Regions from separate parts of the Paenibacillus sp. HJGM_3 genome, predicted to be linked through region 4. Evidence: riboswitches for the same ligand, from Rfam matches in the RefSeq annotation. Region 4 holds a riboswitch; each other region holds the start of a gene.

Region 1 (7,881 bases), on a different contig from region 4:
GTCGCGTGCTTTGCCTTCAACAGCGGGTCTACTCACGCTACGGACGGTCACGGGTTCAAGATCGGAGCGATCGGCCACACCGTTTTTGACGGCTGCTTCATCGGAACGTTGGGAGACGATACGCAACCGCAATATCACGGAATGCTGTTCGAGAGCGCCGACATAACGGGGATTACGATCCAAGGCTGCATGTTCCGCAAAAATACCGGTACGGCCGTCAAATACAATGCGGCGGTTCCGAAGAACCAGATCGTGTTCACCGGCGGCTCCTTCGAGCTGAACGGCCAAAACATCGACGGACGCGACAAACACGGCGCTTTCTACGAGGATATGGGGAATACGTTTCTCGGCAAGGGGATGCTTACGTTAGGAGCAGCGGAGCAGCTTGCGATGAGCGCAGGCATATTGAACGTCACCGGTTCCTACGTCGCGGCGAGCGGCTCAGGGAATATCGATACGATCAACGGCGGTTACGAAGGAAGCGTGTTGTTTTTGAAGCAGGCCCCCTCTTCCTCCTTGACCGTACGCCATCAGGTCGGCAATGTCGTGCTCCGGGGGGCGAGCAATTATGTCTTTGCAAGCGAGAATGATGTATTGATGCTGCTAAAATGCGGCAGCAACTATGTGCAGCTATGATTTAAAGGAGCATAAAGCATAATGGAAAAGGAAGCCATACTGGCTAACAGATGGGCGGATGAACCGGCGAGAAACCTGCTTCGCCTGCTGGCCGGACTGAAACACCGCACCGACAAAAAAGTGATATCCGGCCAGTTCGTATGTCCGCACTACGGCAGACCGGAGCATGGCCTGCCCGACGTGCAGGCGGCGTGGTCTTATCATATCGAGCAATTGCAGCGCGACGCCGGGCGGTATGTGGGGATGGTAGGCTTCGATCCGGTCGACCGTACGTACTTGGGAGGCGATGCTACCCGGAACATGCCTCGTTTCGAGAGCTTCCGAGAGCTCGCTTCCCAGTATCATTCGCAGGGAGGCCTCATTCACCTCACTTGGCACGCTCCGAACCCGTGGACGTCGGGGCATTCCTGGTCGACCATCCCGGCGGGGGGCGCATTGTCGGACTTGATTACCCCGGGGCACGCGGCGCATGAACAATGGATGGCATGGCTCGACGCGATGGCCGACGGCTTGGAATGGTTCCGGCAGCGGAGAATCAGCCTCATTTGGAGGCCGCTGCACGAATTGAACGGGAACTGGTTCTGGTGGGGACACGGCAGTCATGAGCATTATGTGAGTGTGTACCGCCATATGTTCGACTATTTTACAATCCGGAGAGGGCTGAACAATCTCCTCTGGTGCTGGAGTCCGGATCTTAGCGTCAAGCTGGGCTCCGCCACGAAATCCCGCTATCCGGGCAACGATGTCGTCGACATTATCGGTTTCGACCGCTATGCCGACCATTATACGGAATCGTCGTATTACGAAGAGTACCGGAATGAGAGGTACGGTAAAGTGTTGGCGCTGACGGAAGCCGGGCAATCGAAAGGGTCGGCAAACTACGATACGACGAACCTGTTGGAAGAAATTCGCCGGTATTATCCGGAGATTGCCTTCTTCATGTTCTGGATGAAGACGGAGACGGACTTCAGCATAGTAGGGAACGGGGACGGCAGGAAGCTTCTCCTGAACCCGCTTGTTTGCAACCGGGAGGACATCGAGGGTTATTCTACATAGACTTGAATCTGATGAATACTGTTGTTCTCATAGCCCTTTACGTTCCACTCTGCATATAGAGGCTGCGTATTCCCGACGGAATCCGCAGCCTTCGCTTTAATTACATATGTCCCTTCTTTTGAAGCGTCCCATTGCCAGACCCATCGCCGCCAACTGTACCGTTGTTCCGGATCTAACCAGACCGCGGTCTGCCACGTATGTTCTTTATCCAGGCTTATATGAATTTGTGTGACAGGATGTTCTCCCGCCCATGCAACTCCGAACACCTGGCGGATCCCTTTTTTTAGTACGGATTGATCTGTGGGTTGCACAATAGCGGAATTTACCTTCATGCTCGTTACTGGTCGGCGACCTAGATTAGGATTCATTTGGTAGATCATATAGTCCAGCTTCTGAAAGGGCCCCTCGAAAGGTTGATCGGAGACGAGCACTCTCCGCAGCCACTTCACGGAGGCCATGCCGTACCACCCCGGAACGATTAACCTCGCCGGGTAACCGTGCTTGAACGGCAGCGGTTTCCCATTCATAAACAACGCTACGAGCGTATCCGGATGCAGGGCTATAGCAAGCGGCAAACTTCTCGAATAATGGAAGGTGCCCTTGATATCCGTACGCTGTCCGAAATCCATTCCTTCAAATATAACCTCGTTCGCGTCGCTTAATAGGTTTGCAGCCGAAAGGATATCCCGTAAGCGGACTCCGGTCCAGACAGCATGACTAACCGCTCCAAGCTCCCACTGCTCGCCGCGTACTTTAGGATGAAAAAAAGCCCGTTTATTGCCGGCGCACTCCATTGTAACCGGCAAAGAGACCATTGACATTCTCATTAAGTCATCATAGTGCAGCCTAACCGGATTACGCACGAGACCTCCAATATCCAGATGCCAATCTTCAGGAGAAAAAGATGGATACGGAAAATGATTACGGATATAGTGCAGGGATTCCGGCGTTAGTTGACTTGAGAGGGCCAGCATGGGAAACTCTTGATTCTCAGGAACGACCGAACGGGGGATACGCCCAGGATTATAGAGCCTCATAGAAAACTCCTCTCCGAGAATAGCCATGATTGTTATTTTTATGAGGACATTGAATAATCCATGATGATCGCGATCCATTACTCCACGAATAACTCCCCCGCCGGGAATCCCTCTACGAACGCCGCCACCTCCGAGCGGATGCGCTGCAGCTCGCCCTCGTCCGAGGCGCCGCGCGTAGCGCGGACGATCCAGGCGGCGATGCGCGCCATGTCCGGCTCTTGCATGCCGAGCGTCGTCACCGCCGGGGTGCCGAGGCGGATGCCGGATGGGTACCAGGGCTTCGTGTCGCCGGGAATGGCGTTCTTGTTCACGACGATGCCGGCCTTCTCCAGCTGCACGGCCAAGTAATGGCCGTCTCGGACAGCGAGCCCGTTCATGGAGTTCACGACGTCGAGCAGGAGCAGGTGGTTCTCCGTGCCGCCGCCCATGAGGACGAACCCCGCTTCGCGCAGCCCTTCCGCCAGCGCCTTCGCGTTCCGCACGACTTGGCCGGCGTAGGCGTGGTACGCGGGGCTCGCCGCTTCCCGCAAGGCGATCGCCATGGCCGCGATCGTGTTCATGTGCGGCCCGCCCTGCAGGCCTGGGAACACGGCGCGGTCGATCGCGGCGCCCAGCTCCCGGCGGCACAGAATGAGGCCGGCCCGCGGGCCGCGCAGGATCTTGTGCGTCGTCGTCGTCACGACGTCGGCATGCGGGAACGGGTGCTCGTGGTAGCCCGTCACGCACAAGCCGCAGATGTGGGCGATGTCGGCGACGAGCAGCGCCCCGGTCTCGCGCGCGATCTCGCCGAGCAGCTGGAAGCGGATTTGCCGCGGATAGGCAGTCGCACCGCAAATGATGAGCTTCGGCTTATGCCGGTGGGCCAGCTCGCGAATCTGCTCGTAATCCAGCTCGTAGTCGGCATTGAGCCGGTACTGAACGGCGTTGTAGATCGAGCCGGTCAAATTGACAGGATGGCCGTGCGTCAAGTGGCCGCCATAGTCGAGCGACAAGCCGAGGAACGTATCCCCGGGCTCGAGGAACGCGTTCAGCACCGCCAAATTCGCGGGTGAACCGCTGAGCGGCTGCACGTTCGCGTGGTAGGCGTCGGGATTCGGCGTGAACAGCTCCAGCGCGCGCCGGATCGCGAGCCGTTCCAGTTCATTCGTGTTGGGCTGCCCCCGATAGTATCGCCCGTTCTTCGTCTCCTCCCGTGTATCGCCGGCCCACAAGTACGGGTATCCTTCCGCGTACTTGTTCGTGTACGAGGTGGCCAGCGCGAGCTGCACCGCCTTCGAGGTGTAATTCTCCGATGGAATCAGGCTCAGCGTGCTCCGCTGACGTCGCCCTTCCGCCGCCAGCAGCCGCCCTACCTCCGCATCGTGCCGCTCCACATAACCGATCCAGCTTTCCATGGCCATCCTCCCGCTTTCAACTGTTGTTGGACAACAAAAAAGAGCGCTCCGATCTGCTCGATCGTGCACTCGCCCAGGCGTACGGCTCTATATGAGATGTGCTCCCCCATGGTTCCCCATGTTCCGCCAGTTACACATCCTTGGTCCACGGGATTATTTTACCAAATATTCAGACTATATTCAACATTCTATCATCTTCCTTGAATCTTTAAGGTTATTTTCATTTTCGTATGTTATTGTGAAGGGTACGATACGTTTCTCTAGCAATAAGCGATATAGAATCATAGGACAAGGGGATACCGATGAGAGGAAAAATGCTGCAGGCGCTAATCGTAGTGTCGGCCATCTCCGGGCTCGTCTGGATGGGCGGTCTGGCTTGGGCGATGAAAGATTACTTCAGCGGAGGGGAACCGGTCGTGCTGACGTCCCCGCAACCATCTGCGACTACGCCTCCCGCACAACCGGTGCAAGCCGCCCCGGTGACATCGCCGGGTGCTAACAATCAGGCATATCGGGTGGTCGGTCTGGGCGACTCGCTTACCCGCGGATTCGGGGACCCGGAAGGCCTAGGGTACGGCGGGAAGCTGGCGAACTTACTTCGGGAGGGCGGCCAAGAGGTCGTATATGACAACCTAGGCGTGAACGGGCAGACGGCACCTCAGCTGGTCAGTTTGCTGCAGCAGCAGGACGTGCAGGCGAAGGTGAAGACAGCCCGGCTCTTGCTCGTAAGCATCGGCGGGAACGATTTATTTCGCGGCGGAGAGACGTTGTCGAATTTGGAATCGACTCGAATCGCGTCGCTGCAGACCGAGTACAACAAGCAGTTGAAGACGATTCTCACCCGGCTGCGCGAGCTGAATCCGGACGCGGCGATCACCCTGATCGGGCTGTACAATCCGTTCATCGAGCTGCAGAATTCCGCCGTGACGAGCAAAATCGTACGAGACTGGAACTACGCGGCAGGCGAGACACTGGCTGCATTTCCGAAAACAATGCTCGTCCCGACGTTCGACTTGTTCCAGTTCCAGAGCAAGGACGTGCTGTATATCGATCAATTCCATCCGAACGCGAACGGATACGAGCTGATGGCGGAGCGCATCGAGGCCGCGCTGGGCGAACAGGGAGGGGCGTAAGTGAGCGAAGTAACATTGGCGGTACACGGGCTACGCAAAACGATCGGCCGCCGCGATATCATCAAGTCCTTGGATTTCGAGCTGCACCGTGGTGAGGTGTTCGGCTTCCTCGGGCCCAACGGGGCGGGCAAGACGACGACGATCCGGATGCTGGTCGGCTTGATGCGGCCTACCGCCGGGACGGTTCAGGTGTGCGGGTACGATGTGCACAAGCAGTTCCCGGAAGCGATGCGCCAGATGGGGTGTATCGTCGAGAATCCGGAGCTGTACCGATACTTGAGCGGGTGGAACAATTTGCTTTATTTTGCCCGGATGATGGATGGAGTCGATGAAGCGCGGGTGAGCGAGGTGGTGGAGCTGGTCGGCCTGACCGCTCGGATTCACGACAAGGTCAAGACGTACTCGCTCGGCATGCGCCAGCGGCTCGGCATCGCGCAGGCGCTGCTTGGCCGGCCGAAGGTGCTCATCCTGGACGAGCCGACGAACGGGCTCGATCCGTCCGGCATCCGCGAAATGCGGGAGTTCATCCGCTTCTTAGCCGCGCAGGAAGGGCTCAGCGTTCTTGTGTCGAGCCACCTCCTAAGCGAGATCCAGCTCATGTGCGATCGCGTAGCCATCATCTCGGGCGGCGAGGTCGTACGGGTTGGAGCGGTGCACAGCTTGCTCTCTTCGCAGGAGAAGCTCTGTTGGCGGCTGCATCCTCTGGAGGAGGGCGTTGCCGTGCTGCGGCGGCTGTGCGGGGAGGAGCATGTGGATGCGGATACCGAGCCAGGAGCGGTATTGACTCCAAGCGATGCCGAACGGATCGGAGTCTGGAATCGCGAGCTGGTGAACGCCGGCGTCACGGTGACGGAGATGTCCCGGCGCGTGCCTACCTTGGAGGACTTGTTCCTCGAGCTGACGGGAGGGCGGGGCATTGATTAATCTAATCTACAACGAGATGGTCAAGCTTGCGGGCAAACGGAAGCTGATCGTCGTCACGCTCATCATCGGCGTCCTAATCGCCGTCTTCACCTACGCGCAGGGCCAGCAGGCGAAGGACAACCTGAGGCGGTACGGCGACGTCGACTGGCGCATCGTGCTGGAGCAGCGGATCAAGAGCTGGGAGAGCCGGTTGAACTCCCCGAGAACGGACGACGACCAGCGTCGCGAGCTGATCGTTCGGATCGCCCAGCAGCGTTATTATTTGAACGCGAATGTGAACCCGGCCGAGCCTGGTGCCGCTACGTTCGTGCGGAACTTCATCGAGAACGGGACGACGCTGCTCCTGCCGCTCATGATGATGGTGATGGCTTCGGACCTCGTCTCCTCCGAGCATAGCGCTGGCACGATGAAGGCGCTGCTCACCCGGCCGGCCCGGCGATGGCGTATCCTGCTCAGCAAATATTGGACGCTTGTGCTTTCCGTCTCTATCATCATCACGATCTTCGGCTTGCTGTCGACGCTCATCTCCGGCTTCGCGTTCGGCTTCGGCGGCTGGAAGGCCCCAGTGTTGACCGGCTTCGCCATGAACGGGGACGTACTCGATACGTCCGGCGTGCATTTGGTGCCGCAATGGCAATACATTTTCATGGAATTCGGTCTCGCCTGGTTCGTGTCCCTCGTAGTGGCGACGCTCTCCTTCATGCTCTCCGTGCTGATCCGTAGTACCGCGGCCGGGATGGGCATCATGCTCGCCTGCCTCATCTCGGGGATGATCCTGAAGAGCATGGTCGCTTCCTGGGAGTCGGCCAAATATTTGTTCAACCTCAATCTCGACTTGATCCCGTATCTGACCGACGCCTCTCCGCCGATTCCGGGCATGACGCTCGGCTTCTCGATGCTCGTGCTGCTCGTCTGGGCGGCGGCCGCGCTGGCCGTGTCATTCTTCACGTTCACCCGGCGGGACGTCGTCTGAGTAGGTTGGGTATCGAATAGCACAAGATGAGAACAAGGCTGCCGCAATGATGATCGGCGGCCTTGTTGCGCTAACACATGGAAAATAAATAAGTTGACCTATCGTAACGTCAATCTAGTAACCTTTTGTAAGGAGTAGTTTGAATAGGAGGATTATTCTAAAGTGGTTGATAACCGTACAGTAATGGAGTCTGGAAGATGTATGGAATGTGGAGCTAAGGAGATAGATGGGTTTTCCTGCTATGAATTATTCGGTTTTCCTCTTGTTTGGGAGCATAATGACCCAGAATTATACGCTTTACATTTTTGGCTTGTTTCGTGTTATATGATCCAACATCCTTCCAATTATACAGAAGAGGGATACCAATTAACGGTTCAATTATTTACTGAGGCTTATGACAATGCTTGGGATTCCGCGTATATCCTTAAAAGAAATCGAGAGTTAGTAAACCATGTTGGTAAAATAACGAACCCGCTTCCAAACAAAGAAAGAAATCGCAAGCCCAAATTTTGGTCAATGACAATTGAAGATCTATACTTGGGTGGTGAAAAAAACGCCATCTCCAACATAATCAAATGGAAAGAACAGATAAGAAGTGAGCTAGAGTAGAGGGAACGATAGTTACATTTACACAATTTTCATCGGGCGTCGAGGAAAACTATAGAAGGATTTAGGAGATTCGAATGGAATAAATAGGAGACTGTTGATTACAGAGGAGGGTTCCGATT
Region 2 (7,881 bases), on a different contig from region 4:
GTGCCTATCTTCGTAGTAGGGGGCAGCACAGCACTGTATTAAACCAGGCACAGTGGAAAACGCATCATCTTGTTGTCGCTATTCGGCTAAACATGCAACTTGGTGTCCTGCACAAAGGACAAGAAGTTATATTCATAAAACAAAAAATCGCGCTTTGCGCGGGCAAATATGAATATATGTTCTTGTCCTCCTACATAAGGTGTCCTTACTCTTGTCGGTTGACAAGAACTTGATGTCATAAATGACAAGTATCCCATTCCTGCGACATAAAAAACATCGCCGCATACTCGTGCGATGTTAATACAACTGGCCGATCGATCTGACCGGCTGCCTTCGTGTATATATTCAGCTCCCTCGGTACAATTTAACTTTCTCACGAATGCTCGCTTATTCGCAGGATTTCGCCCTTGTTATGAGGGCTGAAAGTTAGGAAGAGCGACCCCGCTAAAGACTTTGGCAACATGAAGGCGTGCGGAAATAGAGGGGGAGGTTCTTGCCCCATTAATTTCCAGATACTGCACGCATTCTCCACACCGCCCTCGGAGGTTTTCACTCCCATGTCTCAACGGGTCTTTGCCCTCTCATTCCTTCGTTACGCCTGTCCAAGGGGTGGAGGCCGGTCTTGCTATCGTTACGGGTCGATGCCCTTTGGTTGAATATATCCGGTACTCCGTGCTTTCTTTTGAAATCCCGCGAATAAGCCAATCTACGTGCAACGAAACGGTATGACTTGGTTTAAGCAGCTTGCTGAAGAGGCAATGTTTTATGGGGGATGTACGCCTGACCCGTGCGTGCCATACCGACCAAGATTCGAGCGAGTTTACCGCACAGTTTCATGACCGATCTCATCTTCTTCATCTTCTTTACGTGCACATTATGTGCGTGAATGGTTTGAAACTCTGGATTATTCATTACTAAACTCATGGTCATCATGAAGATGAAGCGACGAAGGCGAGAGCGTCCACGCTTGCTAATCTTCATCTGTCCGGTCCATTTCCCTGAACTGGCCTCAGCAAGATTAAGACCCGCATGACGCAGCAGGGCATTTCCGTGAACAAAGCCGCTTAAATCACCAGCCTCACCCAGAATACCGGCCAGTGAAATGGCGCTAATCCCTTTGACAGCAAGCATGGACTTTGCGAAAGGAATGCATTCTAATACGGAAACAATCTCACGCTCTACGTCCTGCAGCTGTGTACAAGCCAGGTCATACTCGGCGAGCAGTTGCTTCAAGTGAAGCTTGTAGGCCTGCGCAGCTTGTCTGGAACCGACAGAGCGTCCAGCCAGTGCGATTAAGGTGCGAGCCTTCCGCTCGCCGCAGTGCCTCTTCATAAGGGACTTCCATCCCTGAATCAGGTCTTGCGGTTGCAACTCGCTCAGTTCTACTGGCGTTGGGAACAGACGAAGCGTAGCTAACGAACCGACGCCCATCAGGTTCTTAAAGACCTGCCGCAGCTCAGGAAAAACTACGTCAACCCAGCGATGAATTTGGTTTTTGGCACTTACGACTCGTTTCACCACAAAGTCCCGGTTGGAGAGTAAGACACGCAGCTCTGTAAAGGATTCAGGCGTGGTGCGTGCGATGGAGTAATACCCGTTCTTCACCATGTCGGCAATGACCAGCGCATCCTTTTTATCGCTCTTTGAGGGCGTATTGTCGCGGTTTTCTTTGTTCTTTTTCACGAGATGCGGATTTACGAGAACGACCTCAAACTGGCGTTTTGCAAGCCAACTCGATACATTGAGCCAGTAGTGTCCGGTTGGTTCCATTCCCACAATCGCGGTAGTTAAGTGATGCGTGGTTTGCAGCCGCTGGATCCATTGAAGAAGATTGTGGAAGCCATCTTCGTCGTTGGAAAAGGATAAAGGGCTGCCGATCACAATACCGCGAAAGTTTACGGCACGTGCGACATGCGTTTGCTGGGCGATATCGATCCCAACAACGAGATGCTGAGCCGTAATCTTTTCAATGAGTTGATTTTGTCGGGCTTGCGATTTAAACTTCATAGTAGAGCGTCCTCCTGGATGATGGGATTTTAAGGGCTATGACCCGTTGCGTACTCCCATCGTACCGAGGCGCTCGTTTTTTTGCAAAGCGCAAATTTAACGCTCTACAGGAATGCTATCGTGCCCGTTAGCTTAGCGACGTTTCGTCCTTCGTACTGTTTTTCCAGCAGAATAAAGCAGGACAAAATAGATTGGGAATATAATCAATCCTGCGAAAGCAATAAAAATACCGAGTGCGGCTCGGGCGTCACTATTCCATGCGTCTACGTGTTGTATCGCATAAAGTACATAAAATAACCAAGCCACCAAAGCAACGAATCCCAGCCTATATCCTATGCCCAAAAGTACGTCTCCTTCCTTGATAAGCACTGGTCTGCGATCATCACTATACAGGCCGGCGGATTAGATTTGTTGAGCTATCGTTTCTCGTTAGTTTAGCGACGACATCGCAATCATCAACAAAAAGCGTATTTAAGCACGGAATAGAATATCAATATCCCCATCTACAAATCCAATTCCTATTGCAGATGTACTTTTGAGGATGTTTGCATACTCTCCTTCTTTAAGATAACGTTCCACTAACATCGTAATGTAGTTTAAACCTTGTTCCCAATGTTGAATATCTTCTGTTCTTTTTATATAGCAAATATCTTCTTCCGAAGTAAAATAGTCGTTACAAGCCCAATCTGAGTCATCCTCATCGAATTCATCTGACCCAATTAATTGTACATCGTATGTATCTTCTGAACCTTCATATAAGTTAAAATTGAATGCTTTGATTCCTTTGGGGATGTCTTGCTCTAAAATCTGATTTAACCAATTTGAAAACAACTTATAATTCTCAATAATACTTTCCCCCACTTTTAATAAGAGTTTTGTTAATTATGATGTTATATTCTGAAGTTATACAATTCAACAATTCTGCCCGTTTGTCCAATAAAAAAGCACTCATTTCACTAACGTCCTCCGCAATGATTTGGCTTTTCTATATGAGCGGTTCACCGCGCTGTCTGTACCCGTTAGCTGAACGAACCGATCGACTAAGGTTTTTCCGTAAAAAAGGCATGAGAACCGCGTGGGCAAGTCTCATGCCTTTGCTATGCATAGTTATTCACCAGCAGCGAAGCTGTCGATCGCTGAAAGCGGGAGATGATCGGTAATGATGCGGCTGTAATGCGCCAACCGTACGATACCTCGTTCGTCAATCAAAAATTCGGCAGGTATCCGGTTGAAGTTCGAACCTTCCTCCGGAGTAAGAGCAAAGCCGGCAGCGACCGCATCGGCGACAAACGACTTCGTGTTCGCATCGGCCATTGTCGCGTGTACTTTCTCTTCGGATGTCTCGACACCGTATAACTCGTATAATTGCGCTTTCGGGTCGGCGACGAGCGGGAACGAAGCGTTTTGGGCGCCTACATATCTCCGCATATTCGCCTCCGGCGATTCGAAGACAGCGACGATGTCCATGCCTTGGCGCTGCCAACCCGGATAGCGACCAATAAAATGATGCACACGCAAATTACAAACGGCACAGGCAGAGAAACGTAAAAAAGCGAGCAGTACTTTGTGGCCGCGAAAACTTTCAAGCGATATGGGATTGCCATAGAGATCGACGGTACGGAACGCTGGGGCAATCATACCCTGCTGAAGCTGGCGAATCATCGGTGATTCCTCCTGTACAAGGGAAATTGATTTACTTCTCCACTATATCAGGAAGAGTGGCACCGCTTCTGTGACCTAGTCACCAATTAGCGCTTCCAATTCATTGCGGCGTGTGATCCGTACCCAACCTCGTCCTGTCTCCACCCACCCCTGCCGATGATATCGCCGCAGCGCGCGGCTCACGACTTCACGGGCGGTGCCGATCTCGGCGGCAAGCTCATTATGCGTCATTTGTAGCAGCGGATGACACTCCGACGTGGAACTCAGCAGTGCTTCTACCAGCCGCATGTCAAGCGGTTTAGTCTGCCTCGTTTGGAGCTGTTCGCCCATACGCATAATGCCATCGAGAAGGCTGCCGAACACTGTTCTACGGATCGGCTCGTATTCCTGCACCCAGCGGAGGAAGCTTAGTTTGGTAACAAACAACGCCTCGACCTCTGTCTCGGCCTCAATGGCGGCGGGGTAGTCACGCCCGCTCAGTCCACTTATCACAAGGAGAGCGCAAATTTCGCCGGGGGTAAGTTTATTGACGACCCACTCGCTCCCATCCTCCCCGATCTGGCTGATACGGGCGATGCCGCTTAGCAAAAACATACCGAAGGACGTGGCTTCCTCCCTCTGGAAGAGACGCGACTTGGCTGGGAATCTCCTCACTTCTGGCTGTGCTTCCGCCCAATCCTCGGGGCAAACAGCCCGCAAATATGGTAAAACTTCCAGCACCTGCTTATCCGTGACGATTGAAGTCATGCTCCGTTCCCCATCCTTTAATTCGTACTTCTTCATTCCCAAATCTTTTCCTCGTGGTCACTCGTTCTCCACAGTAATGTTGTAAATTATATCATATTTACCACACTAACCTCCCGTTAGCAATGAAGCTGCCCGTTCCTGCCGGCAGCTTCGTCTTATTTAACGTTAAACTATCGTGCCTTTTAGCTTAATCCAGTCGAGTACGGAACACGCTGGCGAATGCTCTCTCAGGTTACATTCAGGATAATGTCCTTTAGTTCAATCAGAGTCTTGATTCGATAGCTGGCCTTGCGGCAACCATGAGCGCATTCGAATTACACCTGTCTGGTTAATGTCGCTTAGAATAGATAAGCATTTAAGTTCTTTTGAAGCCGTTCCTTTTCAGAATGCGTGCCGTCGACGGCAAATTCCTTGCCGGTGATCATTTCGAAGAGGCGGATATAACGATGCGACAGTTCAATGATAAGGTCATCAGGTGCGGACGGCAGGATTTTTTCTTTATAGGGGTCGCAATGCTCCCTGAACCAAAGTCGCAGGAATTCTTTGTCGATATTCTCGGGTTCCTTGCCCTCGGCTAACCTCGATTCAAATGTCTCTTTAATCCAATAGCGGGAAGAATCGGGAGTATGTATCTCGTCGATGAGAAGAATCTCTCCTTTGTCATCAATACCGAATTCATATTTGGTATCTACAAGGATTAATCCGTTCCTAGCTGCGATCTCTGTGCCCCTGGCAAAGAGCGAGAACGCGATTTTTTGCAAATACCCCCAGGTCTCTTGGTCGATTAGGCCTTCGTCAACGAGTTGAGCAGCTGACATCGACTCGTCATGTGCTGCTGATTTCTTTGCCGGGGTCAGGATCGGTTTCTCAAACCTCTGATTTTTCTTCATTCCATCGGGTAGGATGTTGCCACAGATGTCTCGGATGCCTTGTGAATATTGGACCCAAGCCGAGGTATCAGTCGAGCCCGTAAGATAGCCTCGCATTACGAATTCTACCGGAATTACCGTGCATTTTTTTCCTATAGTCACATTCGGGTCCGGGATTTCTATAACGTGGTTCCTTACTATGTCCGAGGTGTTTTCAAACCAAAAAGCGCTAAGCTGGTTTAATACTTGGCCTTTAAACGGAATATTGGCAAGAATCCTGTCAAATGCGCTTTGGCGGTCTGTGGTGATAAGGAGTAGCGAATCACCCAGATCATATGTGTCGCGAACTTTATCTCGTCTGAACCCGGGTACATTCAGAAATGAGGTGTCATCGAGACAGTTCTTTAGGTTTTTTTGGATAGTTTCTTTGGATATCATGCAAGCCCACCTGACCTTTCAATAAATAAAATAAAAAAAAAGCATCTGATCTGAGATCAAATACTTTGCCCAGGCGTACGGCTTATGAAATATGTGCTCCCCCGTAGTTACCTACGTTACGCCAGTCACACATATTTAAATACAATCCTATAATATCAGACAATTCCATTATTTCCAATACTGTTTTTGTTAATTTTTACATTGTGCTTATTGGATCTATCTTGCCCGTTTGCTTAATGGCAAGCCCGTGATACAACCAAATATGTTCATCCGACACTCTAGATTTCAGTTCTTTGGGCGATTTCCAATCTTGTCGTCGGGAATGTCCCCAAGTTCTTGTCATCGGTTAATGACAAGAACTTGGGGACATAAAAACAAAAGCCGCGGAATTCGCGACCTTTAATGTAACCATGTTCTTGTCTTCCGACACCTCTCCTCCCTACTATTGTCGGAAATGGGGTCAAGTTCTTGTCAAATTCGGGAATGGGATAAAGTTCTTGTCATCCCACAATTTCGCTGTTCAATGACACAAAACAACCCCCAATCAAATGATTTGATTGGGGGTTGTTTTGTGCAGGACCGTTACCTGGTGGTCTGGAGGTAGCCAAACGGCTCGACCTTTTCAGGAACAGCTCTGAAAGAAAATCGGACACGGATTCACCGCCCCAATCCACAGAGGTCATCCCGTAAAAGACCTCAAGGTATTGTCTCATCTCTTCGCGCAGTCGACCGTTCTAATGACACCAAGAAAACCCTTCCGGTGCGAGGAACTGCGTCGTTACGCCTTGGCGAATACCTGCCCAGCGGTCCCTTCCGCCGGTAAGCACCTTCTCGGAATGAACGTGTACATCGATGAAGCTCGGTGCCTGCTACACAAAAACCCTCTGCATTCACCGTTCTTGCAGCCGTGATGCCGGCCGTATCCCCGACGGCAACGATCCTGCTCCGATCCGATCGCCACATTTTACCGCTTTCGGCCTGTTCCGTCTACAACCGTTCCGTCTTGAATTAGAATTTCGCACTCCACCGTCCGATCACCTCCCCGTTTTCACGGCAATGGCATCGATCTCCACCAGCAAATCATAGTTCAGGTCGCAATATACGGTCGTTCGACTCGGATATGGCTTAGAAAAATAGCGCTCGTAAATTTCATTGAAATCCTTATATAAGCCGCGATCCGACAAGTAGACATTTACCTTGACGACGTTGTCGAAATCAAGCCCGGCTGCTTTCAGTACCGCACGGACGTTTTCTAGCGTTTGGATCGTTTGGGACTCCAGATCGCTCCCAACGACTTTCCCGTTTTGGATCCCTCCCTGACCGGAAACGAAGATCAGCGATTCCGTCTCGATCCCGGAGGAAAACGGCTTATCGGTTTGTGGCCCAGTCTCGATTTCTCTTTTCATCATTCGCCTCCAAATGTAGGGAATTTCATTCTCCCTGGCTCATGGTTTGGGTGACTTGATGCAGCCAATCCGATAATGAGGTCACGATCGCATTCAAATACGCTCTACCTTTCTCTTCCGTAGCCAGGTTGGCCGCATCGGTATAGCCGTCATAGCCGGTCAGCATGCCGTGCTTGCCGATAAAACCGGGAATGCCGCTGTTAAACCAAGGAGTAAGCGTATGGGAGTCCGTAATCTTATCGGATCGAAGCAAATCGGATCGCAATGCCATGATAAGCGCGGTTTCAAAGCCTCCGGCGTGCCCGGGGACCATCCCGACATCACGCGCGTACGCATCCTGAAGGGCTTGACCCGATACCGTCCAATAAGACGCCGAAGCCGTCCAGACCGGATGCTTCACCGCGATGTCGGAGGCAACCTGAATCATGATCCGTTCATTGCCGCCGTGGCCGTTGACAAAAATAAGCTTTCGAAAACCGCACCGGACAAGACTTTCGGCTATATCCGTCAGCATGCCTAAATAAGTAGTGGAACGGAAGGAGATCGTTCCGTTGAACTGCAAATGATGGTCGGAGCATCCTACCGAGAACACGGGTGTCATAAGCAGCGGGTTTTGCTCGGAGACACGACGAACCGCTTCGGTAACGACGTATTCGCAAATCAGGCTGTCGGTATAAACCGGGAGATGAGGGCCATGCTGCTCCGTTGCTGCTAGAGGAATGACGGCCGCGCAGCCGGCAGCCGCGTATTCG
Region 3 (7,881 bases), on a different contig from region 4:
CTGGTGGGCGAGCTTGAGCATCACAAGTGGCGGGTACTGCGTCGAATCGGTGCTGTTGGCCTTTTATGGAATCGCGCATCCGATGCCTGGCTGAACATATGGGGATTGAAAGCGGAACAGCGCAACGAGGTTTTCCGCCTGCTGTTGCACGAAGCTCGCATTGTTGCTGTTGCCGTGGAACAAATGAAGGATTTACTGTACTGCCGCGTGGAGGACTTGCCGCTTATTGAAGCCGTCTTGCAAAATCCGGAGCCCAAATGGCGCTGCGAGCTGATTGCCCCACTAGATAATTTCATATGGGACAGAAAACTGATCAACGAATTGTTTGGATTCGATTACACCTGGGAGATTTCCACGCCTGCAATCAAACGAAAATTCGGCTATTATGTGTTGCCTCTACTATACGGAGAAAGCCTCATCGGACGAGCCGAGGTAATCGCGGAGCGAAAAGCCGGGACGCTCGTTGTTAAGAACATCTGGTACGAGAACGACAGAAAGCCAACAAAGCAATTGCGAACAGCCTTGAACAATTGTCTTCAAAATTTTGCATTATTCAACGGATGCGAGACGATTACGACAAAGTCTATGAACTGATATTTCCAGTTCCCCGGTAACATTTGCCGACAAGTTTCCGCGTACGAAATAGGTAAACCGACGCGTCCGGTAGCGCCTGTGTACATGAGTTTCTAGTGGGGGTTCAAGTGCGGCGGGCTAAACTAACGGGCAGTTTAAATTAGCAATCCATAAGAAACAACCCAAGCTGAAATGTGCTAAGCTGATTTGGAGAAACACGCAATAGAAATTCTGAGTACTGCCGACACTGTCATTTGAGGACGTGGGACTTATCAGGGAATGCACAGTTATTGGCCATCTGTGCCTTCGAACCCATCAGCTTCGCAATATGAACGGAATCATGCCGAGTGGATCGGAAAAGACAGCCAAAATCGTTTTTTCCACGACACTGGAGAAAGTCGAATGGAACAATTCCAGATTTGTGAAAGAAAATGTCAAGGAAGAGATCAAGAACCTCAAGCAACAGGCAGGCGTTGGAAACTAATAATTGGAGGGCGTTATTGAAATGGCTAAACTGATCTACGCTACTAACGTATCTTTGGACGGTTACATGGAGGACGAGCAAGGCAATTTAGAGTGGTCGATCGCCAATGACGAGACGTATGCGTTCTGGACTGACTTCCAACGGACGATTGGCACCTACCTCTACGGGCGTCGACTGTACGAGACGATGGTGTATTGGGAGACGGCGAGCACCGGCGGCGATCAACCGGAGTTTAGGCGGGAATTCGCGCAGATCTGGCGAGCGGCTGAGAAGATCGTGTATTCCCGGACGCTTCAGGCGGTGTCAAGCGCCAGGACGAGGATCGAGCGCGAATTCGATCCGAATGCGATCCGGCGGCTGAAGGAGTCCCCAGGAGCCGACATTACGATTGGCGGCCCCGAGCTTGCCGGGCAGGCGATGAGCGCGGGACTGATCGACGAGTTTCATCTTCTTCTTAATCCGATCGTCTTGGGTGGAGGTAAGCGAGCATTGCCGGACAACCTCCTCATGCGGCTCGAGCTGCTCGGTGAGCGCCGCTTCCGAAGCGGTGTTGTTCATCTTCACTACCGCGTGATCGTCTGACCGCGACGCTAGAGTGAAGTTCAGGAGATACGCTTTCGAGCTTACTATAATCAAGTGAAATTACGGAAGAAGGAAGTTATGAGCGGCTTCCATATTTGAACTAACGAAGTACGTTAGTTCAGTCAAGTTATTTACTCCTGTATTTTTGAAAGTCTCAGTTGTAGGTACAATAATAACAGAAAGTCTCAAATGAACTCGCACAAAGTCTCGTTCGTCCTGTTTGGGGTGAGCAAAGTTTTTAGAAAGGCTATGACTCGTTTAACGCAGTATTACAATCGGTTCCTGACGCAACTAGAAGGTTATTGGGTTTCGGCTTTAGACAGTTTACAGTGATGGTCATGATCGAAAACTACTGCCACCATGCACCAGATCCAAGAGAGACTGATGGACTGAAGGAAGAACAACCCTATGCACAAGCTATAATAAGAAACTACTTAAAAGGAGCACCGTTTCTTTTTAATGCAATTGAGGTGTAAGGCTGCCGGGGTACTAGGATCGGAGCCATTTCAGGATTTGAGTTAATTATAATTATTATTTCCCTATATTGTAGATGATCTTAATGCTATGATTGTGTTGCTGTAAAAATAAATCGTAACGAGGTGAGGACAATGAAAACAAAAAAATATACGTCTTGTCCTCATGTTGCTTTTTAGTTATTTTTTTACGAATACATCAGGCTCTGAGGGCAGGATTCACTCTCAGGGCTTTTATATTTAGGCAGAAGGAACGTTTATGCTTTCTTGCCGGTCTATGACAGCCACTTACGGAGTGGCTGTTATTTTTTTAGGACAAAAGGTTGGTCAAGGCAACAATAGTGGTTTTATTTTGATATTGGTTAGGATTTAATCGTTTATCTTTCAAATTGATCTGAACTCTATTAGGGGGAATATGTATTGATTTTGAATTATTTTGGATGGAATTCATTTTTCGCCATGTTCAAGCAGGCTCATACCTGGAGATTAAGGGGCGATCCGTTTCGTCGTTACCTTGTTCCAAAAGATAAGGGGCCCCCTTCATGAGATATCGTTTCAGCTTCGGCATCGTTTCCCGTTACTCACCGCTTTCCAATATGAAAGGATGATGCTTTATCAAAAGACTCGCTCAATATTTTCGCACATTACAATCCGGACAGTCATCTTACAATATGATTTATGAACCTGACCCAACCTATTGGAATAATGATGTCGCCTATTACATTGAACGGACACATAAACTCACACTGGATAAACCATGTATCACCATAAAAATACCTTTTGACCGTCTCGGCTTAGATGAAAATAGGGATCAAGTTGTTCTCTCAGATTTTGCCTTAAGAGAATGGGTTGATCATATTGAGGCGTTAAATGAAATGATTTATAACCGGTCACGACCTGATAAAGAAAATGGGGCTTTTTATTGTTTTCGTCCAACCAATGTGGTGTTGCAACGTAATGCATCCTTTGTCGAAGTCATCTCGGAAAAATGGTATCTATGCTTAATGATTACAGTTCAACTTCCATTCAGGAATAATGATAAAGCTATGCGCATGCTCTGCAAAATGCTTCCAAAAGAAGTGGAGAAGTTTATTGCCAAGTTTGATCTCATCAAATTAAATGTTGCCTATGAATTGGTAAAAAAACAAAATAGGATTCGCGAATGGCTGAAAACCAGTGATTATTGTGCGTTTATTGCGAATGGCAGCATTTTGCCAAGAAATAAAGACAACAGCGGGCCACTGGAGGGTGCTTTGCCTTTTACATCCCCGGAAGATGTTGAAGTTGAAATTTGTGGTTTGCGAGGAATGGGAATAAAACATGGCGTGACGGTCATCACCGGCGGTGGTTATTCGGGTAAAAGCACATTGTTGGATGCACTAAATTCGGGGATTTACAATCACAGCATAGGCGACGGACGAGAATTTGTGATTACAGATCAAAGTGCAATGGAAATATCTGCAGAGGAAGGCCGTCCCATAAAAAATATCAATATTACGCCTTTCATAAAATGGATACCCAATGGTTCGGCTGAACAGTTTTCAACTGACTACGCCTCAGGATCCACATCGCAAGCCGCAAATATTATGGAGGCCATCAACTACGGGTGTAAGCTTCTTCTTATTGATGAAGACAGAAGTGCGACGAATTTTATGATTCAAGACATCAAAATGCGTTCCTTAATCAAGCATGAACCCATTACACCTTTCACGGAACGTGTCAGGGAGCTTTATGAGTCCGTTGGCGTATCTTCCGTTCTTGTTATTGGAGGTAGCGGTGAATTTTTATCTGTTGCCGATCAAATCATCCTGATGGACAATTTTGTGCCCAAAAACGTAACCCAGGAAGCCAAAAAATTATGTGAATCCGACAAACCACGCGAGCGTATTCCCCTTACAAATTGGGAGATAGAAAGAAAAATAACCACCGATCACTTTTCGAGCTATCCACAGGGCAGTGGTACAGAAAAGCTGATGGTTTCAACCATGGGATACATGATGATAGGTGACGAACAAATTGATATCAGAGGGCTTTACAATATCACATCACACGCCCAGCTTGCAGCGATTGCCTTTTTAATTCGAAAAATCGCTATAAGTAATCAGGATCGCCTCATCTTTCTTCATGAAAAGATCAAAAAAGCTCTCGAAGATATGGAGAGAGAAGGCGTGGATATTGTATTTTCTTCCTTTTTTCCTGGTTTCGAAAGATGGCTTGAATTACCAAGAATTAATGAAGTATTATCTGTCATAAACCGAATGAAACATTTGACTTTTATTCAGCCTGAGCCCTCTGAACACCTCTAATTACGACATAAATATAGGCTGTATGCCGTTGAACGGGCAGTAAGAGCGGAATAAATCAATATATCTAAAATCACACTTAAATCCCTTAATTTATTACCCTTATAATATTAGGTAAAAAGAAAGAAGCGAGATTAATGCTAACGGAATGTCCTCGCATTATTCTAATTACCGGAATAATGGCGAGTGGAAAATCAACAGTAGCCCAGTTGCTCTCCGAACGGTACGAGAAATCGGTGCATTTACGGGGAGATATTTTCCGGAGAATGATTGTTAATAACCGTAAAGAGGTTCAACCAGACGCCGGAAGTGATGAATTGGATCAATTACGGCTACGTTATCGGTTGGCCGCGCAATCCGCTGATGCCTATTTTCAAGCAGGATTCACGGTTGTAGTTCAAGATGTCGTAATTGGTCCTATGTTGAATGAATTTATATCTTATATCCAAAGCAGCCCTTTTTATTTGGTGGTTCTTTGTCCAAACTCATCAGTTGTAACCCTAAGGGAATCTGGCCGTTTAAAGAAAGGCTATGGTGTTTGGACCGTTGAAGGGTTGGATAGTCTGCTGCGAAATGAAACACCTCGAATCGGAATGTGGTTGGACTCATCTGAATTGACCCCTGAAGAAACCGTTAATGAAATTATAACGAGCCTGCAAAATGAGGCATTTCTTAAATAAAAGATTGCAGGATAATGCAACAAAAGCTTGCTTAAGTTTAAATTCGCTGATTATAATTTGGTATGTGCGACTGGCGTAAACGTGGAGAACCACGAGGGAGCACATCTATCATCTGCCGTACGCCTGGGCGAAGTATTCGGTCTTAGACTGAATGCTTTTATTTCTTTTATGGGAGATGATGAAATGGAACAGGCACGGCAAGGAAGAAATGTAGCAGTATTCATTTTTGAACAGGTTGAACCTTTGGATTTTGCAGGACCATTTGAAGTTTTTCTTGCAGGAAGTAATAGAGGGCAAGACTTCCAAGTTTACACTGTGGCGGAACATGACAGTCCGATAATTGCATTAGGAGGTCTAAGCATTAATCCGGCTTATACTATCGCTAACTGCCCTAAACCTGATCTATTGGTGATTCCTGGAGGGTGGGGTTCAAGAAAAGAAATGAACAATGAAACGATTACGAACTGGATCCGAGAAGTATCAGATGATATAGAAATCATCCTGTCTGTCTGTACAGGAGCCTTAATTTTAGCAAAAGCCAAGTTATTAGATGGTCTAAAAGTTACAACAAATCGCTCGGCTATTCATGAATTAAGGAATGTTGTACCAACTTCTACTGAGATAATTGAAGAAGCTCGTTATGTTGATAATGGGAAGATTGTATTATCCGCTGGAGTATCCGCTGGCATGGATGCTGCTTTGTATGTTGTAGAAAAATTACTGGGAGAAGATAGAGCTATAGAAGCTGCAAATATTATGGAATATGACTGGAAAAGAGATTAACTAAACGGGAACGATAGTTTTACACTAAACCAAGTTGATACTGCATTTTAGGGGGTTCAAAGTGTTATTTCAATCTGGAAATCTTCGAGTCCGTAAATTATCCAGTAAAGATGCGGGTTACCTGGTAAAGTGGCTTTCCGATCCAACAGTGCTGCAATATTACGGAGGAAGGGACCGTCCTCATAGTTTAGAGATGGTTAGGGAGATTTTTTTTAAAGAGGAAGATGATGAAATAAGATGCATTGTTGAATACGATTCTAACGAAATTGGCTATATTCAGTTCTACGAGCTGGATGAAGAAGGAAAAGAACGATTTGGTTATACAGAGGTTGAAGAAAAAATATATGGTACAGACCAATTTATTGGAGAACCAAATTATTGGAATAACGGGATAGGTAAATTATTAGTTAGTTCAATGGCGGAGTATTTAATAACTGCACTAGGTGCAAGTAAAATCGTTATGGACCCACAAACTTGGAACGCAAGAGCCATTGCGTGTTATGAAAAATGCGGGTTTAGAAAAGTAAAGTTATTACCTAACTACGAATGGACGGAAGGTGAACAACGAGATTCATGGCTAATGGAGTTTTCTAAGTAGTTACATCCCGGGTAGCTATTACGGCAACCGGCCAGCGCTACTCGATATAAGGGAATAGCGGTTGACAATAGTGGCCTATATTCGGCTTCCAGGATAGTGCGACGTTTGCGACAGAAGCATTTAGGATCATTAGAGGCAGGGTTGCGTCGTCTATCCCAACCTCTTTCTATTCATCATGCTCGCTCGCCGGTATTCGCTGGGCGAAAGGCCGGTGCGGCTTTTGAACATGCGGTTGAAGGAGGAGATGTTGCGGTAGCCGACCTGGCTGCCGATGGTTTGGATATGCAGATCGGTATCCAGCAACAGGAGTTGGGCATTTCTCAACCTGGTGTCATGCAGATGCTCGATGAAATTGAGTCCGGTCTTCTCCTTGATATAGGTCGAGAGGTATGAGGGGCTGAGCTGGAACTCCACCGCCAGGACATCCAGCGACAGATCCTCCATATAGCGTTCCTGAATCGCTTTCATGATCTGCTCGACGACAGGTTCTTCGGCGTCCTTCTTTTCCTTGATTAGCGAGGCCGCTCCCTTCAGATAGGCACCGAGCTCTTCGTTATACTCCGTAACCGTGCAACACAAATCCAACCGCTCAGCGGATAGATCCCATTGTCGGACCCGATCGGCAGGTAAGTTGCAGTGGAAAAGCAGCTGCCGTGTCTTGTCGATGATAGCTCCCGCCAAACGACGGAACGCCTCAAGGGAGTTTTCACGAAGGTCAAGTTCCTCGAGTGTCACGTGCGCCAAATTGACAAGTTCCTCCTCGTCTCCCACCATCATCGCCGCCACAAATTTCTGTTCACGTTGGAGCGTCCAGACTACGTCGTCATCGGATTTACCCGCACCAAGCAGGATCTGTGTCTCCTCAAGCGGACGAGCCTGCATGAGTATGCGCTGCAGCTGCTGGTAGGCTTCGTTCAACCGAATATCGGAACCGAACAGGGGGCTGATGGCGACAGTCACAAGTACATGCCTCGTATCCCGGTCGAAGATTTGCTTCAGTCCTTCCAGCAACGCCGGAATTTCGCCGCACGCGAGGCCGGGGACGATGGAGAGAAAGCGTCGCTGCTCCACCTGATAAGTCAATGAAGAAGGAACGTATTCGCCCGTAAGCCGTTCAATCTCCCCAACGATCGCACGCGAAATATCCTCCCTCATCCCTGCATCAGCCGCTAACCGAAAGCGAAGCTCGTAAAGTACGATCGTGTAATGTTCCTCCGACTCTACGAAATCAGCAAAACCTCCATCCCACCAATTAAGGGCGTTCCTTCGTATAGGGATCACTTCTTCTTGCTCTGGCTTGAGCCGCTCATTCCTCTCATTCACATTCACAAGATCTTCAAAGGGTCGAGAGACCGACAACTGCATCTGTCGAACAGGCGTGTAAATGTGCCGGCCCAGCAAATAC
Region 4 (7,881 bases):
ATCGCCGCTCATCCAGACTGCCGATGAGCCGCCGGTCTCCGAGCCGGAAGCGAGCACCGAGGCCGTCGGCGCGGCCGAAGATGCTGTGCCGGACACCCTCCATTGGATCGACGTTCCCCTCATCAGCCAGCTGCCGGAGCTGTACAACGGCTGCGAGATTACGAGTCTCGCGATGCTGCTCGCCTACCTCCAGCAGCCGATCGACAAGCTCGACCTGGCGTCGATGCTGCCGAAGGACGAGACATCGCCGGAGTTCGACGAGGACGGCAATATCGCCGTATGGGGAGATCCCGACATCGGGTTCGTCGGCGATATTTATGGGAACGAACTGGGCTACGCCGTCTATGTGAAGCCGCTCGCGCATCTGCTCGAGCAAGTGTACACACCTGGCTCGCTCGACCTAACAGGTCTTGACTTCAGCGAGATCGAGCGTGCGGTGACTGACGGGAAGCCGGTCGTCATCTGGAATATAGCCTCGTTCGAGCAGAGCGATGCCTGGACGACATGGAAGACGCCGGAAGGCAAGGAGGTATCGGCGACATTCCAGGAGCATTGCGTGCTGCTTGTCGGATTCGATGAGGAGTCAGTGTATGTGAACAACCCGTTCGAGAACATCCAGGCGCAAAAGGTGCCCAAGTCGTCGTTCATCGTAGCGTGGGAACAGATGGGGCGGATGGCACTCACCTATCAGAGCTAGCAGCCCGAACGACAAATAACCTGATCGGCCCAAACGCCGATCAGGTTATTGTCATTTAGCGGGCTTTGGCTCAGGACGCGGTTCGGGCAACGTGTCCGGTTTCGGGGCCAGCACCCTTAGGCGAATCAGCGTCTTCCACACCCAGACGGCGTTCAGCATCAAGAGCGCGCTCGCGATGTAGAAGATGCCTCGGATGCCGATGAATCCGGACAAGAATCCGCCGACTACAGGGCCGATCATGTTGCCGAGGGAGAGGAAGCTGCTGTTGAATCCGTAAGCGCGGCTCTCCATCCCGTCCGGCGTGTACTTGCGAATCAGCGCGTTGACCGAAGGCAACAGCCCGCCCATGAACATCCCGAGGATGAACCGGATCGTGAACAGCTGCCATATGTTGTGCACGAGCGCCTGCGGGATGAAGAGCAGCCCGGCTCCGATCAGCGAAATCATCAATATTTTGGACTGGCCGATCCGATCCCCCAAGCGGCCGAGCAGCGGCGAGGCGATCATGTTCGAGAAGCCGGTGATCGAGCCGACGAGACCGGCATAGAACGCCAGGTAAGCCCCGGGTCCATGCAGCTCCTGCACGAAGATCGGCATGAGCGGCATCGAGCTGAGCATTGCGAACTGGATGAGCACCGTCACGGTGAATAGCGCGGGCAGCTGGGGAATGCGTCCCAGCGTCTTGAACCCTTCCACCACGGAGACGCTCGGCTTCTTCGCCGCTTCCTTGGCGTTGAACGATTCCTTCACGATGAACAAGGCCAGGAGCGATGCGATGAACAACAAGGAGCCGGTGATGTAAAAGATCGGGCGGAAGCCGATCCACTCCGCGAGCAGGCCGCCGATCAGCGGGCCGAGGATGGTACCCGCCACGCCGCCGGACTGCAGCGTACCCATGGCGAAGCCCATGCGGCTCTTCGGTGTGGTGGCGGACATCAGGGCCGTCGCGGCGGGCACATACCCGGAGATCGTGCCGTTCAGGACGCGGAGCAGGAGCAGGTGCCACACGTTGCCCGAGAAGCCCATGAGCGTCATCACGATCGCCATGCCGAAGCCGGAACGAAGCAGCATCATTTTGCGGCCGTACCGGTCGGCGAGCTTCCCCCACAGCGGCTGGAAGAAGAACGACGTAATGAAGTTCCCGGCGAAGATGACGCCCGCCCACATCGACACCTTGTGCGGCTCGGTGATCCCGAGCTCCTGGATGAATAGCGGCAAGAACGGAATGACCATCGTCATGCCGCCCATGACGAGGAATTGGCCGAACCAGAGGACCGCCAAATTCGCTTTCCAATTTCCCATTTGGACTCCCTCCTAATATTGCAATATTATATCACTTTGTTTGGACAAACACATAAACCATTTGGTAAGATGCAAGTATCAGCCCTCCGTTGACCGCCTTCGCGCCTTGAAAGTTCCGCGTGCCGGCACACGGAGCTTGACTGTCCGGTTCGGGTAACTGGCGAGCGTGGAGCACCACGAGGGAGCCCGGATTGTCATATATGCCGTTCGCCTGGGTGAAGCATTTGGAATTGATCGATTGCGGGGAGAGTTTGGTCTCGTCCGATGGATCAGCGCCGAATGTTTTTTGTTTTTCAATGTGGAAGGAGACGAAAAAGATGAGCAAACTGTTGAAGGGCAAGCCGGTTGCGGACGAAGTGTACGCGGAGCTGGCGCAGCGGACGGAGACGCTCCGGGCGGACGGCGAAGCCTTGCAGCTCGCGGTCGTAACGGTGACGGGGGACCCGGCGTCGGCCTACTACGTGCAGGCGAAGCGCAAGGTGGCGGAACGGATCGGAATCGGGTTCCGCCTATATGAATTTGCCGCCGACTGCACGGAGGCGGACTTGCTCGCTTGCATCGCAGGGCTCAATGCCGATCCGGCCGTGCATGGCATCATGCTGGAGCTGCCGCTGCCGAAGCATCTGTCCACGAGCCGGATTACCGAGGCGATCGAGCCTCTGAAGGACGTGGACGGCGTGACGCCGGCGAGCAAGCTCGCGCTGCTCACAGGCGCGCCGGGACTCGTCCCCGCTACGCCGCAAGCGTGCATTCGCCTCGCCAAACACTACGGCTACTCGCTCTCCGGCAGCAACGTGACGCTCGTCGGGCGCGGGAAGACGGTCGGGATGCCGCTGTTCCACCTGCTGCAGCGGGAGCAGGCGACCGTCACCGTATGCCATTCCCGCACCCGCGACCTGAAGCAGCATCTCGCCCATGCCGAGATCGCCTTCGTGGCGGTCGGGTTCGGCGGTCTCGTGACGAGCGGCATGATACATCCGGAGCTCGTCCTAATCGATGCCGGGATGAACGAGCGGCCCGACGGTACGATCGCGGGCGATGTCGATCCGGACGCCGGCGCGATGGCCGCGGCATTCACTCCGACGCCGGGCGGGATCGGGACGCTTACAACGGCGCTGCTGTTCGACAACGTCTACAAGGCTTACGAGCTGCAGCGGGCAGCGGGACAGAAGGAGGGACATCTATGAGCACGAACGATCAGGAAGCCGGCCGCAAGCCGGCGTGGGACAGCACGATCAAGGAATTTCTGGAGGAAGCCGGGGCTGCGAAGCCTACGCCGGGCGGCGGCAGCGTCGCCGCGCTCGTCGGGGCGCTCGGTGCGGCGATGGCTTCCATGGCGGCTAATTTCACCAAGGGCGCGAAGTATGCCGATGTGGCGGACGAGGTCGAGTCCGTCTTGGCCCGGCTGCGCGAGATGTCCACGATGTGCGAGGATCTGCTCGAGGCGGACATCGTCTCCTTCGAGCGGTACATGGCGGCGATCCGGCTGGCGAAGGATACCGACGAGCAGAAGGCGGCTCGACGGCACGCGATCGAGGAGGCGTCGCACGAAGCCGTCGCCATCCCGCTCCGGCTGATGGAGGCATGTGCGGAGGCGCTTGGCATCGCCTGTGAGCTCGCCCCGTACGCGAACAAGAACGTGATCTCCGATCTAGGCATCGGAGCGGTCTTGTTCGAGGCGGCCGCAGAATCGGCGCTGCTCACGGTCGAGATCAACCTCGCGGCCATGTCCCCGTCCGAACGGCGGGACGAATACGATCGGGCGAGCCGGGAATGGATGAGCCGGATCGCGGAGAGGAAGGTCGCCGCCGTAGACGCAGTCCGCAAGCGCATCCGGGAATAGCCACAAAAAGAGGAGGAAAGTCCCCCAATTTGTGCTAATCTGAGTTCATATTGACTTTCAGAGAGATGAGAGAGGGGAAGCACATTGAACCGAAGATTGCAAATGGGCATGTGGAACGGGTTGGACCCGGCGCATTGGGAAGCTTACACTACGGAGCGGATAACAGGACTCGAAGTGTCGCAATTCCGAAGCCTGGAGCAGATGGAAGAGCTGCATGCATTCGTGGAGGCGAAGGGGCTCGGCTACGGCATCCATACGCCTGTGCTGGGCGGACAAGGGTATTCGCTGCCGGCCATCACCTCCTTGGAAGCGGCGGATCGCGAAGCGGGATTCGCGCGGCTCGCGGAGGAAGCAGCGGTCGCGAGGCGGTTCGGGGCGAACTATTTGCTCCTGCATTATCCGTATCCTTCGATCTTTCCGAGCCTGCAGGACGAAGCTTACATGCGGCGTCTCCCTCAGTTCGAGCACTATTCCATGGATCATTGGAGAGACAGCCCGTTCCAGGAATATACAGAGAGAGCGTTCGAGCGCATCGGCGAGCTGCAGGCGCGTACCGGTCAGCGCATAGTGTTGGAGTACGATTTTTTCGGAGATTACGAGATGGGATGGATCGCCGAACTGTTCCGGCAGTATAGAGACATCGGGCTTGTTGTGGATTTGCAGCGGTTCGATGTCCATCGACGGGTTTTCCCCGGCTTCGACCCCTATGCTTACATGGATGCGGTCGCTCCGTTCGTCTACCTAGTGCACTACAGCAATGTGAAGTATGGGCCGGATGCGATGGACCGCCATCTGCCGGTGCTGCCGGAGCACGCGGAGCTACCGGACTATGGCGACGCGCCGAGGTATCTCGAGTACTTGTCCCGTCGCAACGACCGGTTTCACCTCACATTCGAGCACAATCCGGCACGGGTGACGAAAGAACAGCTGGCGGAATGCTACGAGCACGCTGCCGAGATTATGAATGGGAAGGCCAGGGCCGGAAATGCGTAAACCGAATTTGGCGCTGTTCGCTTCCCATAACGGTTCGAATGTGCAAGCGATCCTCGATGCTTGCCGCGAGGGCCGTCTGGATGTGCACGTATGTGCAGTCATCAGCAACAACTCCGGGTCGTATGCGCTGGAGCGGGCCCGTCAGGCCGGCATTCGGGCGTACCATCTCAGCTCCGTCGCGTATCCGGATCCCGTGGAGCTCGACCGGGCGATCCTCGGGACGCTCATCGCCACGCACGCCGATTGGATCTTCCTCGCCGGGTACATGAAAAAGCTCGGGCCAGCCACGCTCGCCCATTACCGCGGCAAGGTGGTCAATACGCATCCGTCGTTGCTGCCGAAATTTGGGGGCCAAGGAATGTATGGCCATCACGTGCACACGGCGGTGTTGCAGGCAGGGGAGCCGGTAACCGGAGTTACCGTTCACTTGGTCGAGGAAGCTTACGATGAGGGGCCGATCGTGGCCCAAAGCGAAGTACCCGTGCTGCCCGGCGATACGGTGGAGACATTAGGCGCGAGAGTACAGGAGCGGGAGCGCGAGTTGGTCGTGGAGACGCTAAGACGCCTGTGCCGGGGCGAGTGACGGCGTTCCCGGAGGCGGCGTCCTGCTCGGCCATCAGCTCCATCTTGCGCACAATGAGCCGGTCGATGTTAGCCTTCTTCTGCTCCACCTTCCACTGCACCCGCTCATATTCGGCGGCGAGAGACCGGCGGGTCGCCTCATGCTCGGCGTCGATGCGCTCCGCCCGTTCGAGCTGCCGCAAGAGCTCCTGCTCGAGCCGATCGATCCGCTGGCGAACCGAGGCACGGTGCAAACCCCATAGAGTAGTCTTCAGCCGTCTCATAGCGACTCGTTCCGCGAGACCCACTCGGTCAGCCGGGCTTCGAGCTGCTCGAGCTGCCGGAGCTCCTGCCGGCTTCTCTCTACGGCGCGTCTCGAAGGCAGCAGCGCTGCCTCGTATTCCTGCCGCTTCGTCTCATTCCGCTCCTCCAGCAGCAGCCGTTCCGTCTCCAGTACACTAATATACCGTTCAACGCTGGCCGGCGTGTAGCCGAGCCAGCCTTTTCTTCCTTTCATGGGTCAATCGCTCCTCTCCTCCATCCATTCTAGCACGAGCGGCCGGAAGGATTATGCCTCGTTTTGTAGCGGGGGCGGACCGCAATGGCCGCAAATCTGCTATAATGAGGAATGAAATGGTGCGTATAAGGAGTCGCTAATGAGAGAATCGCGTTCGGAACGACATAAGAAAAGCAAGCCCCGCCTTACATTCAAAACCCGCGACCTGGTGCTGCCGCTGGCCGCGGTGCTGCTCGTGGCGGTCATCGGCCTGACGGTATGGGCCATAGGAGGCGGGCGCGGCTCGACCGCTACGGAGCCGCCGGAACCTAGCGGGGACCCCGGGGGCGGAGCGGCAAGTACGGCGACGCCGAAGCCGACCGGAACTCCGGAGGCGACCGCCAAGCCAGGTACGCCGACGCCGATGCCGTCGCAATCGCCGTCGTCCGGCGGGACGGCGGTTCCCGCACCAGGCGCGACACATACGCCGGGTACGGGCGGAACGGCCAAGCCGGACGACGATTCGCGGGTCAAACTCGCGTTCGTCGGAGACGTGATTTTCGCGAGTACGGTTGAGACGGTGTTGCGCAGGGAAGGCTTCGACTATCCGTATCGCAATGTGAAGTCCCACTTGCAAAACGCCGATGTAACGGTCGCCAACCTGGAAACGCCGATTACGAGCCGAGGCACGCCGCAGAAAAAAGATTTCGTGTACCGTTCCCCGGCCGAGGCGCTTCCCGCGTTCAAGGAAGCCGGATTCGACCTGGTCAATATGGCCAACAACCATATTCTGGACTACGGGATCGAAGGGCTGCTCGACACGTTCGACCATCTGGACAAGGCCGGTATTCAGCATGTCGGGGCCGGCCGCAATGTGGCGGAGGCGTTCCAGCCGGTCATTGTGGAGAAAAAGGGGATCAAGGTCGCGTTCCTCGGCTTCAGCCGCGTCGTAGAGAATGCCGATTGGAAGGTCGGCAAGGATAAGGACGGACGCGACCGGCCAGGAGTCGCCGACACGTACGCCTTGACGCTGCCGATCGAGACGATCAAGCAAGCGAAGGCGAAGGCGGACTTGGTCGTCGTCATCACCCATTGGGGCATCGAGCGCAACGATATGCCGGAGAGCTACCAGCGGGAGTTTGCCAAGAAATATATCGATGCCGGGGCGGACCTGATCGTCGGCGGCCATCCGCACGTGCTGCAAGGCTTCGAGTCGTACAACGGCAAGTGGATTGCGTACAGCACCGGCAACTTCCTGTTCACGACCCGGGCGGATGCGCCAAAGACTTGGGAATCGGGCATTCTGCAGGCGTCCTGCACGAAGCAGGGGGCTTGCGAGCTGGGTCTCGTGCCGGTTTGGAACAAATGGGCGCTCCCGGACTACATGCTCGAGCCGGATAATCTGAAGCTGTTCGAGCGGTTGTCGAATATCTCGTTCGGCGCTACAGTAGACAAGGACGGATCGATTCGATCCCGACCGGGCGCCCAGAGCTCGGCGTCGCCGAAACCAACTGAGAAACCAACTACGAAACCAACCCCTTAGACGGATATACAGAAGGAGACCTCCATCATATGCTGAAGCAGACTCGCAATGTCTATTGCGTTGGACGGAACTATAGGGCCCATGCCGCCGAGATGGGCAATGCGGTGCCGGAGCAGCCGATGCTGTTCGGCAAACCTACGCACGCCTTGGTCGAGATGGACGGCAGACATATCGTCCTCCCAGGAGCACAGGGCAGCGTCCATTATGAAGCGGAGCTTGTGGTGCACATAGCGCGCCCCTATGAGTCCGGCATCCGGGTCGACGAGATGGTCGACCAATATGCGCTCGGGCTCGACTTAACGCTCCGCGATGTGCAGGATACCCTGAAGAAGAAGGGGTATCCTTGGCTCGCGGCCAAAGGCTTCCTCCATTCCGCGCCTCTGACGGCGTTTCGTCCGTTCCCGGGTGTGGCGGCACTGCAGCAGGCGGATTTCACGCTTCGCAAG

What was found. Region 4 has a riboswitch for ZMP and ZTP ahead of ACI5FR_RS20710 (bifunctional 5,10-methylenetetrahydrofolate dehydrogenase/5,10-methenyltetrahydrofolate cyclohydrolase). Riboswitches for the same ligand answer to the same signal wherever they lie in the genome.
Region 1: it holds a riboswitch for ZMP and ZTP, as region 4 does, so the genes downstream of both, ACI5FR_RS00475 (serine hydroxymethyltransferase) here and ACI5FR_RS20710 (bifunctional 5,10-methylenetetrahydrofolate dehydrogenase/5,10-methenyltetrahydrofolate cyclohydrolase) in region 4, are expected to answer to the same signal.
Region 2: it holds a riboswitch for ZMP and ZTP, as region 4 does, so the genes downstream of both, ACI5FR_RS02715 (phosphoribosylaminoimidazolesuccinocarboxamide synthase) here and ACI5FR_RS20710 (bifunctional 5,10-methylenetetrahydrofolate dehydrogenase/5,10-methenyltetrahydrofolate cyclohydrolase) in region 4, are expected to answer to the same signal.
Region 3: it holds a riboswitch for ZMP and ZTP, as region 4 does, so the genes downstream of both, ACI5FR_RS28650 (DJ-1/PfpI family protein) here and ACI5FR_RS20710 (bifunctional 5,10-methylenetetrahydrofolate dehydrogenase/5,10-methenyltetrahydrofolate cyclohydrolase) in region 4, are expected to answer to the same signal.

Annotation. Positions count from the first base shown of each region.
Region 1 covers NZ_JBJGED010000001.1:103,415-111,295, reverse strand. The annotation lists gene ACI5FR_RS00490 (glycosyl hydrolase family 28-related protein) at 1-636, shown strand, start outside; gene ACI5FR_RS00485 (glycoside hydrolase family 26 protein) at 658-1,692, shown strand; gene ACI5FR_RS00480 (sulfite oxidase) at 1,680-2,807, opposite strand; gene ACI5FR_RS00475 (serine hydroxymethyltransferase) at 2,807-4,123, opposite strand; ZMP/ZTP riboswitch at 4,188-4,267, opposite strand; gene ACI5FR_RS00470 (GDSL-type esterase/lipase family protein) at 4,426-5,256, shown strand; gene ACI5FR_RS00465 (ABC transporter ATP-binding protein) at 5,257-6,180, shown strand; gene ACI5FR_RS00460 (ABC transporter permease subunit) at 6,173-7,153, shown strand; gene ACI5FR_RS00455 (DUF5946 family protein) at 7,316-7,762, shown strand.
Region 2 covers NZ_JBJGED010000002.1:74,611-82,491, reverse strand. The annotation lists gene ACI5FR_RS02735 (IS110 family RNA-guided transposase) at 736-2,007, opposite strand; gene ACI5FR_RS02730 (hypothetical protein) at 2,479-2,838, opposite strand; gene ACI5FR_RS02725 (peroxiredoxin family protein) at 3,115-3,669, opposite strand; gene ACI5FR_RS02720 (Crp/Fnr family transcriptional regulator) at 3,745-4,452, opposite strand; gene ACI5FR_RS02715 (phosphoribosylaminoimidazolesuccinocarboxamide synthase) at 4,755-5,723, opposite strand; ZMP/ZTP riboswitch at 5,784-5,862, opposite strand; gene ACI5FR_RS02710 (RidA family protein) at 6,758-7,129, opposite strand; gene ACI5FR_RS02705 (creatininase family protein) at 7,155-7,881, opposite strand, start outside.
Region 3 covers NZ_JBJGED010000034.1:60,612-68,492, reverse strand. The annotation lists gene ACI5FR_RS28670 (winged helix-turn-helix domain-containing protein) at 1-594, shown strand, start outside; gene ACI5FR_RS28665 (dihydrofolate reductase family protein) at 1,079-1,639, shown strand; gene ACI5FR_RS28660 (P-loop domain-containing protein) at 2,784-4,418, shown strand; gene ACI5FR_RS28655 (AAA family ATPase) at 4,553-5,095, shown strand; ZMP/ZTP riboswitch at 5,152-5,231, shown strand; gene ACI5FR_RS28650 (DJ-1/PfpI family protein) at 5,279-5,878, shown strand; gene ACI5FR_RS28645 (GNAT family N-acetyltransferase) at 5,940-6,476, shown strand; gene ACI5FR_RS28640 (helix-turn-helix transcriptional regulator) at 6,627-7,881, opposite strand, start outside.
Region 4 covers NZ_JBJGED010000019.1:146,050-153,930, forward strand. The annotation lists gene ACI5FR_RS20700 (C39 family peptidase) at 1-697, shown strand, start outside; gene ACI5FR_RS20705 (MFS transporter) at 749-1,999, opposite strand; ZMP/ZTP riboswitch at 2,143-2,223, shown strand; gene ACI5FR_RS20710 (bifunctional 5,10-methylenetetrahydrofolate dehydrogenase/5,10-methenyltetrahydrofolate cyclohydrolase) at 2,317-3,186, shown strand; gene ACI5FR_RS20715 (cyclodeaminase/cyclohydrolase family protein) at 3,183-3,842, shown strand; gene ACI5FR_RS20720 (sugar phosphate isomerase/epimerase) at 3,927-4,835, shown strand; gene purN (phosphoribosylglycinamide formyltransferase) at 4,828-5,418, shown strand; gene ACI5FR_RS20730 (hypothetical protein) at 5,677-5,913, opposite strand; gene ACI5FR_RS20735 (CapA family protein) at 6,053-7,435, shown strand; gene ACI5FR_RS20740 (fumarylacetoacetate hydrolase family protein) at 7,465-7,881, shown strand, end outside.